Regions from separate parts of the Acidaminococcus sp. HCP3S3_G9_1 genome, predicted to be linked through region 2. Evidence: riboswitches for the same ligand, from Rfam matches in the RefSeq annotation. Region 2 holds a riboswitch; each other region holds the start of a gene.

Region 1 (3,273 bases), on a different contig from region 2:
TCCCCACTGCCGCCAGGCTTTTCCGGCCCGGGATGAACAGCCGCAGGGCCTCCGCCAGGGTGCACAGGTAGTACTGGGACAGCCAGTAGGCGGTGGCCAGCATTTCACTGTCGAACCAGGGTTCCGTCCCCACCACATCGGCAATGTCCTTCAGTTCCCGGGACAGATCCGGGCTCCGGTCCTCTTCCACAATGAAACCTTCCAGCAGCTGCTGGCCGAAAGGCACCACCACCCGCCAGCCCTGGCCCAGGAAATCCAGGGCCTGGGGCACATGGTAGGTGAACTGCCGAAAAATGTTTTTGGCAGGCAGATTGATGGCAACCTTTGCGTATTCCATCTTATTCCAGTGCTTTTTTCAGCACATCCACTTTATCCAGCCGTTCCCAGGGCAAATCCACATCCGTCCGGCCGAAATGGCCATAGGCAGCAGTCTGGCGGTAAATGGGCCGGCGCAGATCCAGGCTCCGGATAATACCCGCCGGGGTCAGGGAGAAGTTCTTTTCAATCAGTTCCACGATCTTTTCTTCCGGAATGGCAGCGGTGCCAAAGGTGTTCACGCTGATGGACACCGGACGGGCCACCCCGATGGCATAGGCCAGCTGGATTTCGCATTTCCTGGCCAGGCCGGCAGCCACCACGTTCTTGGCCACATACCGGGCCGCATAGGCAGCACTCCGGTCCACTTTTGTGGGATCCTTCCCGGAGAAGGCACCGCCTCCGTGACGAGCCATGCCCCCGTAGGTATCCACGATGATTTTCCGCCCGGTGAGGCCGGAATCCCCCTGGGGCCCGCCGATGACGAACCGGCCGGTGGGGTTGATGTGGTAAATGGTCTTTTCATCCAGCAGATCCGCCGGCACCACCGGCCGGATCACCTGTTCCAGGATGTCCTTCCGCAGCTGTTCCATGGTGATTTCCGGGCTGTGCTGGGCAGAAACCACAATGGTGTCCACCCGTACCGGTTTGTCGTCATCATATTCCACGGAGACCTGGGTCTTCCCATCAGGACGGAGATAAGGCAGGGTGCCGTCCTTCCGGACCTGGGCCAGCCGGCGGGACAGCTTGTGGGCCAGGGAAATGGGCAGGGGCATGTATTCAGGCGTTTCATCGGTGGCATAGCCGAACATCATCCCCTGATCCCCGGCGCCGATTTTTTCTTCTTCTCCCTGGGCGCCCTGTTTGGATTCATCGGATTCATCCACCCCCTGGGCAATGTCCGGGGACTGTTCATCGATGGAGATCAGCACCCCGCAGGTGGCTCCGTCAAAACCATATTTGGCCCGGTCGTAGCCAATGTCGATCACCGTCTGCCGGGCAATCTTGGCAATGTCCACATAGCAGCTGGTGGAAATTTCCCCCACAATATGGATCTGGCCGGTGGCCACCAGGGTTTCGCAGGCAACCCGGGCATCCGGGTCCTGTTCCAGGATGGCATCCAGCACCGCATCAGAGATCTGATCGGCGATTTTGTCAGGATGGCCTTCCGTGACAGATTCAGACGTAAATACTTTCTTCATTATTTCCTCCTTACACAAAAAAAAATACTCCCAAAATGAGAGTACCTATGGGACTCTCATCTTACAATCGACAAACCGCATTGCAGGAATTAGCACCGTTGGCCCAGGGCCATGGTTGCTGTGGCTTCACAGGGCCATTCCCTCCGCCACTCTTGATGAGCTGTATTCGATTTTGCTTTGTAATTATAACAGATACAGTAGGAAAATACAAGACGGGTCCTCAGTAATGGACCACGTCCTGCTCTTTCCGGATCCGGTCCAGGATGGGCCGGGCTTCCTGGCTCTGGAGGAAGTCCCAGGTGGTGGGAGGCACCTGCTCCCGTACCAGCGCCCAGTTTCCTTCCTGGATGGCCTTCCGTACTGTGGAGGCACTGACCACCTGGCCCTGTTCTTCCCGACGGGGCACCACCACGCACTGGATCCCCGCTTCCGGCAGCCGCTTTTCCATCACCTGGTTGTACAGGCCGGTGACCACACTGGTGGGCTCTTCCCCCACATACCGGGCGGTAATCCCCAGTTTCCGGGCGATCTTCACGAAAATGGCCAGATCCAGGTTGGCATGGCTGGCGATCACCGCTTCCGCATCCTTCTGGAAATAGCTGGGGAAGGTGGCCTGGCTGATGATGTAGGGACCGCTGTCATGGTACCGGAGATTGGCCAGGTGCCGTGTCCCTTCCTGGATCAGCTTCTTCCGGACGGCATAGGGGAACAGGCTGGCGTCCTCGCTGACCATGAACAGGTGGACCAGGTCGTTTTCTGCCGCCGCTTTTTCCACCAGGTACTGATGCCCCAGGGTAAAGGGGTTGGCGTTCATGACAATGGCCGCCACTTTGGGAGCTTCCACCCGGCTCCGGGCCAGCTGGTTCAGATAGCTGGAGAAACCTTCCTTCCGGTTTTCCATAAAGACGATCTGGTCTTCGATCCGGGCGATTTCATAAAAACCCAGGTCCCCGAAAAATTTGGCGGAACTGCATTTGGTATACAGGAAAAGGTGGAGATTTCCCCGTTCATACTGGTACTGGACCAAATGGGACACAATCTCGTTCATCAGCCCTTCCCCCTGGTGGTGATGGTCCACCGCCATGCACCGGAGGGTGTTGCCGAAACAGCTTCCGGTGGCAATGGCCCGGTAATCATTGTCGAACATCACACAGGTATAGTCCAGGTTGGCATCCCGGCGGATTCCCTCCTGCTCCAGCAGGGCATCCACCTGGGCATTGGTCCGTTTATCGGAAGGATATACTTGAGAAATAAAATAATCAGACATCACGGTCTCCTTCTGGTTTCAAAGTGAATCCATTATACCACAAAAAAGGGAAAGGAAGGGTTGGTCCGCCAACTCCCTTTCCCTTTTCTTCCCGGTCAGAAACCCAGCTGATCGTTGATCAGGATCACATGGACCCGTTCCGGATGCCGGGCATACCGGGTGATCAGGATCTGGCAGCAGCGGGTTTCCGGCGCCTTGCAGTGGGAACAGAACCCGGTGGTCTTACAAGGTGTCTGGATGTCGAATTTCTGGGCACAGACCGCAGCCGCCGTGTTTTCCGCCCGGTCCAGGGCTGTTTCCAGGCTGGAACACACCTTGTTCAGGCTCACCAGGAACAATACATGGTGGGGCCCGTAGGAAATGGCGGAGACCCGGTTGCCATTGCCGTCGATGTTCACCAGGATCCCGTCCCGGGTCATGGCGTTGCAGCTGGCCAGATACCAGTCCGCATCATAGGCCTTCAGATGGGCCGGCCGCCGGGTGGGATAT
Region 2 (3,273 bases):
GAAATACGCCGCCCACATTTCCATCACCACTTCTTCCATCCAGTACGAAAACGACGATGTGATGAAGCCGGTATGGGGCGATGACTACAGCATCTGCTGCTGCGTATCCGCCACCCAGACCGGGAAGGAAATGCAGTTCTTCGGGGCACGGGCCAACCTGGGCAAATGTCTGCTGTACGCCATCAACGGGGGCAAGGATGAAAAATTCCTGACCAAAGATGGCAAACACATGCAGGTAGGTCCGGAATATGCACCCATCACCTCCGACGTGCTGGACTACGGCGAAGTGATGCACAAATTCGACCTGATGATGGACTGGCTGGCCGGGCTGTACGTGAACATCCTGAACCTGATCCAGTACATGCATGACAAATACTACTATGAAGCGGCAGAAATGGCCCTCATCGACACCGATGTGCGCCGGACTTTTGCCACCGGCATCGCAGGCTTCTCCCATGTGGTGGATTCCCTGTGCGCCATCAAATACGCCAAAGTTTCCACGGTCCGGGATGAATCCGGCCTGGTGGTGGACTACAAGATCGAAGGGGACTTCCCCAAATACGGCAACGATGATCCCCGGGCGGATGAAATCGCTGTATGGCTGCTGAAGACCTTCATGACCAAGCTGCGGAAACACCACACCTACCGGAATTCCGAAGCCACCACTTCCATCCTGACCATCACTTCCAACGTGGTGTACGGCGGCGCCACCGGTGCCCTGCCTGACGGACGGAAAGCCTACACCCCGTTCGCTCCCGGTGCCAACCCGGCCTACGGCGCAGAACAGAACGGCCTCCTGGCTTCCCTGAACTCTGTGGCCAAGCTGCCGTACGAATATGCTCTGGACGGGATCTCCAACACCCAGACCATCGCTCCGGAAACCCTGGGCCACAATGAAGAAGAACAGAAAGCCACCCTGGTACGGGTGATGGACGGCTACTTCGACCAGGGAGCCCACCACCTGAACGTGAACGTGTTCGGCGTGGACAAGCTGATCGACTGCATGGAACATCCGGAAAAACCGGAATACGCCAACTTCACCATCCGGGTATCCGGCTACGCGGTGAAATTCATCGACCTGACCAGAGAACAGCAGATGGACGTAATCGCCCGCCGCGCTCATCAGAAGATGTAATGTTTTAGTAAGAAGGGGCTGTTGCATGAGCAACAGCCCCTTAGTCGGAAGTCCGAAGTCTGAAGTCGGAAGCCTCTGGACAGGATCCGTCTGGCTGGACGGATCCTTTTGATTCTGCAAAACCAGAATCGCAATCAATCTGAGAGATCAACTCGTCCAAAGGTTCTACACATTCAAAAAATTTGCCTGCAAATTTAACATTCGGCTCCAGACTCCAGACTTCAGACTCCAGACTTGAGCCGGTTACCTGCAACTGTTCCTGATCAGGTTACAAAAAGTCCTTGACTTTCCTAGTGAAGTAGTGTAGAATCAGAACCATCAAAATCACATACCTTCATCGAGAGCAGCAGAGGGATTTGGCCCTATGAAGCTGCGGCAACCCCCGGAAGGGAAGGTGCCAATTCCAACAGGGATTCCCTGGCAGATGAAAAGCGAGCTCAGTCATCGAAAACACCATCTGCCCAGCAGGTGGTGTTTTTCTTTGTGTGGCTTTCGGGAAGGCGAAAAAGGAGAGATGTTCATGAAACTGAAGAAATGGATTGCAGCAGCCGTATCCGTCCTGGCCCTGGCCAGCCTGGTCAGCGGCTGCGGCAGCGACAAAAAGGCGGCCGCCCCGGCGGAAAAGAAGACCATCACTGTAGGGATCACCCCCGGGTATTCCGAACAGGTCATGGAAGTGGTAAAGAAGGAAGCGGAAAAACAGGGGCTGAAGGTGGAAATCAAGACCTTCTCCGACTATGTGACTCCGGACCAGGCTCTGGCCCAGAAGGACATCGACCTGAACTCCTTCCAGCATGAACCCTTCCTGCTGGCCTTCAACAAAAAGAACGGCACCAAACTGGTGAGCATCGGCAAGACCTACCTGGCTCCCCTGCGGCTGTATTCCACCAAGATCAAAAACGTGGCGGACATCAAGGACGGGGACAAGATCGCCATCCCCAACGATCCTTCCAACGGAGGACGGGCCATCCTGATGCTGAGCAAACTGGGCCTCCTGAAAGTGAACCCGGATGTGAAGCCCACGGAACTGACCGTCAATGACATCACCGAAAACCCGAAACACCTGCAGATCGTGGAACTGGAAGCTGCCCAGCTGCCCCGGAGCCTGGATGACACTGCCGCTTCCATCATCAACGCCGGGTATGCCAACTCCGCCGGTCTGTCCACGGACCTGGCCATTGCCAAGGAAGACAATACCAGCCCCTATGTGAACATCATTGCCGCCCGGGAAGAAGACAAGGACAACCCCACCTACAAGAAATTCGTCCAGATCTTCCAGAGCCAGCCGGTGAAGGACTACATCCTGGAAAACTGCAAAGGCAACCTGGAACCGGCCTGGTAATTGGGAAAGAAGGGAACGGCAATGAAGCTTACGGAAGAAGAACAGAAATACGCCGCCCATCTCCAGCGGTTCATCCAGTGCGCCACCGTGTCCAACGCCAATGTGGACAAGGTGGACTGGAGCCAGTTTGAAAAACTCCATGAGGCCTTCCGGGAATTCTATCCCCACATCTATCGCCTGATGGAGCTGGATGAAGTGGGCCAGGCAGGCCTCCAGTTCCACCTGAAGGGCACTGGCAGCGCAAAGAAGCCCCTTCTGCTCATGGCCCATCAGGACGTGGTGGAAGTAGGGGACCGGGGCCAGTGGAAATTCGATCCCTTTGGAGGCGAAATCATCGACGGCTGTATCTGCGGCCGGGGTACCACCGACTGCAAGCACCAGCTGCTGGCGGAAATGGAAGCGGTGGAAGCCCTGCTGGCAGAAGGCTGGCGGCCGTCTTACGACCTGTACCTGTCCCTGGGCTACAGTGAGGAAGTGTACCTGGAAAACGATGTGGACGGGGCGGAAAAGCTCACCCGGCACCTGGAAGAGAAGGGGGTCCGGCTGGGCACCGTAGTGGACGAAGGGGGCGGCCTGTTCCCGGTGGGGGACAAGCTGGAAGCCAAGATCGGAGTGGCGGAAAAATCCCCGGTGAACTTCGAGATCTACGCCACCTCTCCCGGAGGCCATTCCAGCCGTCCCGGGAAAGGGACAGCCCTGGGGACCCTGGCCAAAGCCATTGTGGCCATCGAATCCCATCCTTTCCCTTACCGGTTCACTCCCCTGACCCTGGCCCATCTCCAGAAAAGCGCCAAAC
Region 3 (3,273 bases), on a different contig from region 2:
GATCCGTCTGGCTGGACGGATCCTTTTGATTCTGTAGAACCAGAATCGCAATTAATCTGAGAAATCATTTCGTTCAACGGTTCTACACATTCAAAAAATTTGCCTGCAAATTTAACCTTCGGCTCCAGACTTCTGACTCCGGACTTGAGCCGCTATGCGGCTCTACAGCTAAGGGGGTGTGAATTTTTTCACACCCCCTCTTTTATTTGATCTTCGTCTTGTTCAGCTTCGCCGAAATCTTGTTCCCTATGGTCTGGACCAACTGGACCAGGGCAATCAGGACGATGACCGTGGCCACCATGGTATCCGCCTGGAACCGCTGGTACCCGTAACGGATGGCCAGGTCACCCAGGCCGCCGCCCCCCAGGGCACCGGCCATGGCGCTGGAACCGATCAGGCTGATCACCGCCAGGGTGATGCCCAGCACAATGGAATGCATGGCTTCCGGCAGCAGCACCTTCCAGATGATCTGGAGAGGGGAGGCCCCCATGCTCTGGGCCGCTTCAATGACCCCGGGATCCACTTCCAGCAGGGAGGATTCGATGATCCGGGAAATGAACGGGGTGCAGGAAATGGTCAGAGGCACGATGGCGGCGGTGGTGCCGATGGAAGACCCCACGATGATCCGGGTGAGGGGAATGATGGCCACCATCAGGATAATGAAAGGCACGGACCGGAGGGCGTTGACAATGGAGCCCAGGGTTTTGTGGAGAGCCGCATTTTCCTTGATGTGGCCTTTTCCGGTAATGGTCAGGATCACCCCCAGGGGGATGCCGAACAGGGATGCAATGGCCGCAGAGAGGGCCACCATGTAGAGGGTCTCTCCCAGGGCCTTAATCAGCAGATGGATCATATTAGGAGACATAACCGATCACCTCGTCTTTGACTTTTCTTTCGTGAAGGTAATCCAGGGCTTTCTTCAGATGGGCCTCGTCCCCTTCCACTTCAATGAGCAGGGTCCCGAAGGGGGTATCCTGCAGGGTTTCAATGTTGGCCGTCAGGATGTTCACATTGGTGTCGTATTCCTTGATCAGCACGGATACAATGGGTTCGCCGGCGCTGTCCCCGATGAAGCTCAGGCTCACCAGGGCCTTATCCCCGGCTTTGTAGTCCTTGTGGATGTCCAGCTTCTTGACGAAATCAGGCAGGTCGTTGTGCTGGATGCTGGCCACGAATTCTTTGGTGGTGGCTTTCTGGGGGTTGGTGAAAATGTCCACCATGGACCCCTGTTCGATGATTTCCCCGTTTTCGATCACGGCCACCCGGTCGCAGATTTCCTTTACCACGTTCATCTGGTGGGTGATCATGACGATGGTGATGTGGAGCCGTTTGTTGATGTCCCCAAGCAGGTTCAGGATGCTTTCGGTGGTCTGGGGATCCAGAGCGGAAGTGGCTTCATCGCAGAGCAGCACCTTGGGGTCGCTGGCCAGGGCACGGGCAATGCCCACCCGCTGTTTCTGGCCCCCGGACAGCTGGCTGGGGTAGTGGTCCGCCCGGTCCTTCAGGCCCACCAGGTCCAGCAGGGGTTCCACTTTTTTCTGGATGGCAGCTTTGTCCATGCCCTGGATTTCCAGAGGGAAGGCAATGTTGCCGAATACGGTGCGGCTGGACAGCAGGTTGAAATGCTGGAAAATCATGCCGATGTTCTGCCGGGCCTTCCGCAGCTGTTCCTCGCCCAGGGCGGTCATTTCCTGGCCGTCCACCATGACTTTGCCGCTGGTGGGCTTTTCCAGCATGTTAATGCACCGGACCAGGGTGCTTTTGCCAGCCCCGGACAGGCCGATGATGCCGAAGATCTCGCCTTCGTTGATGGTCAGATTGATATCCTTCAGGGCATGCAGGTCCCCTGAAGCCGTATGATAGACTTTGTCAATGTGCTGGAGTTCTATCAAGGGGGTTCACCTCCGTAAAAAATAAAAATTCCTCTTCATCAGCAATGAAGAGGAATCAGATTGGCTCACTCATCTTCATCTTTCAGGCCACGCCTGATGGACTTAGCACCGTTCAGCCGGCCAAAGCCGCTGATGGTTGCCGTAACTTCATAGGGCCAGTCCCTCCGTTACTCTGGATGAATTCTGTGCGTATTAAATGATACCGTATAAAGTACAGTTTGTCAATGGGAATTGGGGCATAAGTGCAGAGTAAAGAGTGCAGAGTGCGGGGACGGCAATCATCGAATGATCAACCACTTAACCACTTAACCACTCCTATCCTACATCCGTTGACACCCTCTTCCACCCGTGTTACAATCCTCCCAAAGGAGGGGATTGCCATGGATACCCGGGCTATCCGGCGTTTTCTGCAGGTTTATGAGAAACGGAGCATCCACCAGGCGGCGAAGGTGCTGTTTTTGACGCCCCAGGGGGTGAGCCGGATCATCGGGGTGCTGGAAGGGGAGCTCCAGGCCCGGCTGTTTGTCCGTACTCCCAAAGGGGTGGTGCCTACCCGGGAGGGGGATTATTTCTATGAACACAGCCGTTCCTTCTCCGCCCAGCTGCTCCGGCTCCAGCTGGGGATCCAGGAACTGAAGCGCCAGCAGCAGGGGCTCCGGGTGGGATTTGCCTGCGGGGTGCTCCATGTGATTTCCATCGAGAAACTCCAGAGCGCAGCGGCCCGGCACCCGGAATTCCGGCTGGAATGGGCGGAGGATTTCAACGAAAACATCCTTGAGCTGCTCCAGGAAGGGACCCTGTCCTGCGGATTCTGTGTAGGGTCCCGGGCTCCGGAAGGTTTCTTCCGCCGGGAACTGTTCCAGGCGCCGGTGGAAGCGGTGGTGTACCCGGGGCATCCCCTTTATGACCGGGACAGCCTGTCCCTGGAAGACCTGAAGGGGGAGCCTCTTTTGTGTCTGAACGAGCATTTTTCCATTTACCACAATGTGGTGGAACGGTGCGGGGATTTTGGCTTTACCCCACATTTTGCAGTGAAGACCATGGAAAGCAGCCTGATTTACCAGTTCTGCCAGGAAGGCCGGGGCATCGGCATCGACGCGGCCATCCATCCGGTGGAGGCTCCTCTCCGGCAGATTCCCCTCCGGGAGACCTCCCCCTGGCAGGTGTCCTTTGTGTGCCCCCAAAACCGGGCGGAAGAACCCCTGTTTCAGGAACTGCTGGCGGTGTGCCCCCAGGGGAAATAGTCCTATCAATGATTTATTTATATCTACTGCTGTTTCTTTGCTGGACGGCAGCTTCTTTTTTATGGTAGGGTGAAAGGCGGAAAAAACTGGAAAATATTTTAGGAGGCACTATACCATGCTGCGCAAATTTCCCCATC

The links. A riboswitch is a leader RNA that binds a small molecule or an ion and turns the genes downstream of it on or off. The one in region 2 is predicted to bind S-adenosylmethionine.
Region 1: it holds a riboswitch for S-adenosylmethionine, as region 2 does, so the genes downstream of both, metK (methionine adenosyltransferase) here and ACTQY1_RS08685 (MetQ/NlpA family ABC transporter substrate-binding protein) in region 2, are expected to answer to the same signal.
Region 3: it holds a riboswitch for S-adenosylmethionine, as region 2 does, so the genes downstream of both, ACTQY1_RS09900 (methionine ABC transporter ATP-binding protein) here and ACTQY1_RS08685 (MetQ/NlpA family ABC transporter substrate-binding protein) in region 2, are expected to answer to the same signal.

The regions. Positions count from the first base shown of each region.
Region 1 is NZ_JBQKCH010000001.1:18,358-21,630, forward strand. It holds gene priA (primosomal protein N') at 1-337, opposite strand, end outside; gene metK (methionine adenosyltransferase) at 339-1,517, opposite strand; SAM riboswitch class I at 1,571-1,679, opposite strand; gene citC ([citrate (pro-3S)-lyase] ligase) at 1,738-2,787, opposite strand; gene ACTQY1_RS00105 (lactate utilization protein) at 2,880-3,273, opposite strand, start outside.
Region 2 is NZ_JBQKCH010000013.1:34,202-37,474, forward strand. It holds gene pflB (formate C-acetyltransferase) at 1-1,135, shown strand, start outside; SAM riboswitch class I at 1,467-1,566, shown strand; gene ACTQY1_RS08685 (MetQ/NlpA family ABC transporter substrate-binding protein) at 1,656-2,477, shown strand; gene ACTQY1_RS08690 (M20/M25/M40 family metallo-hydrolase) at 2,499-3,273, shown strand, end outside.
Region 3 is NZ_JBQKCH010000017.1:29,589-32,861, reverse strand. It holds gene ACTQY1_RS09905 (methionine ABC transporter permease) at 203-865, opposite strand; gene ACTQY1_RS09900 (methionine ABC transporter ATP-binding protein) at 855-1,892, opposite strand; SAM riboswitch class I at 1,965-2,075, opposite strand; gene ACTQY1_RS09895 (LysR family transcriptional regulator) at 2,273-3,136, shown strand; gene ACTQY1_RS09890 (oxidoreductase) at 3,252-3,273, shown strand, end outside.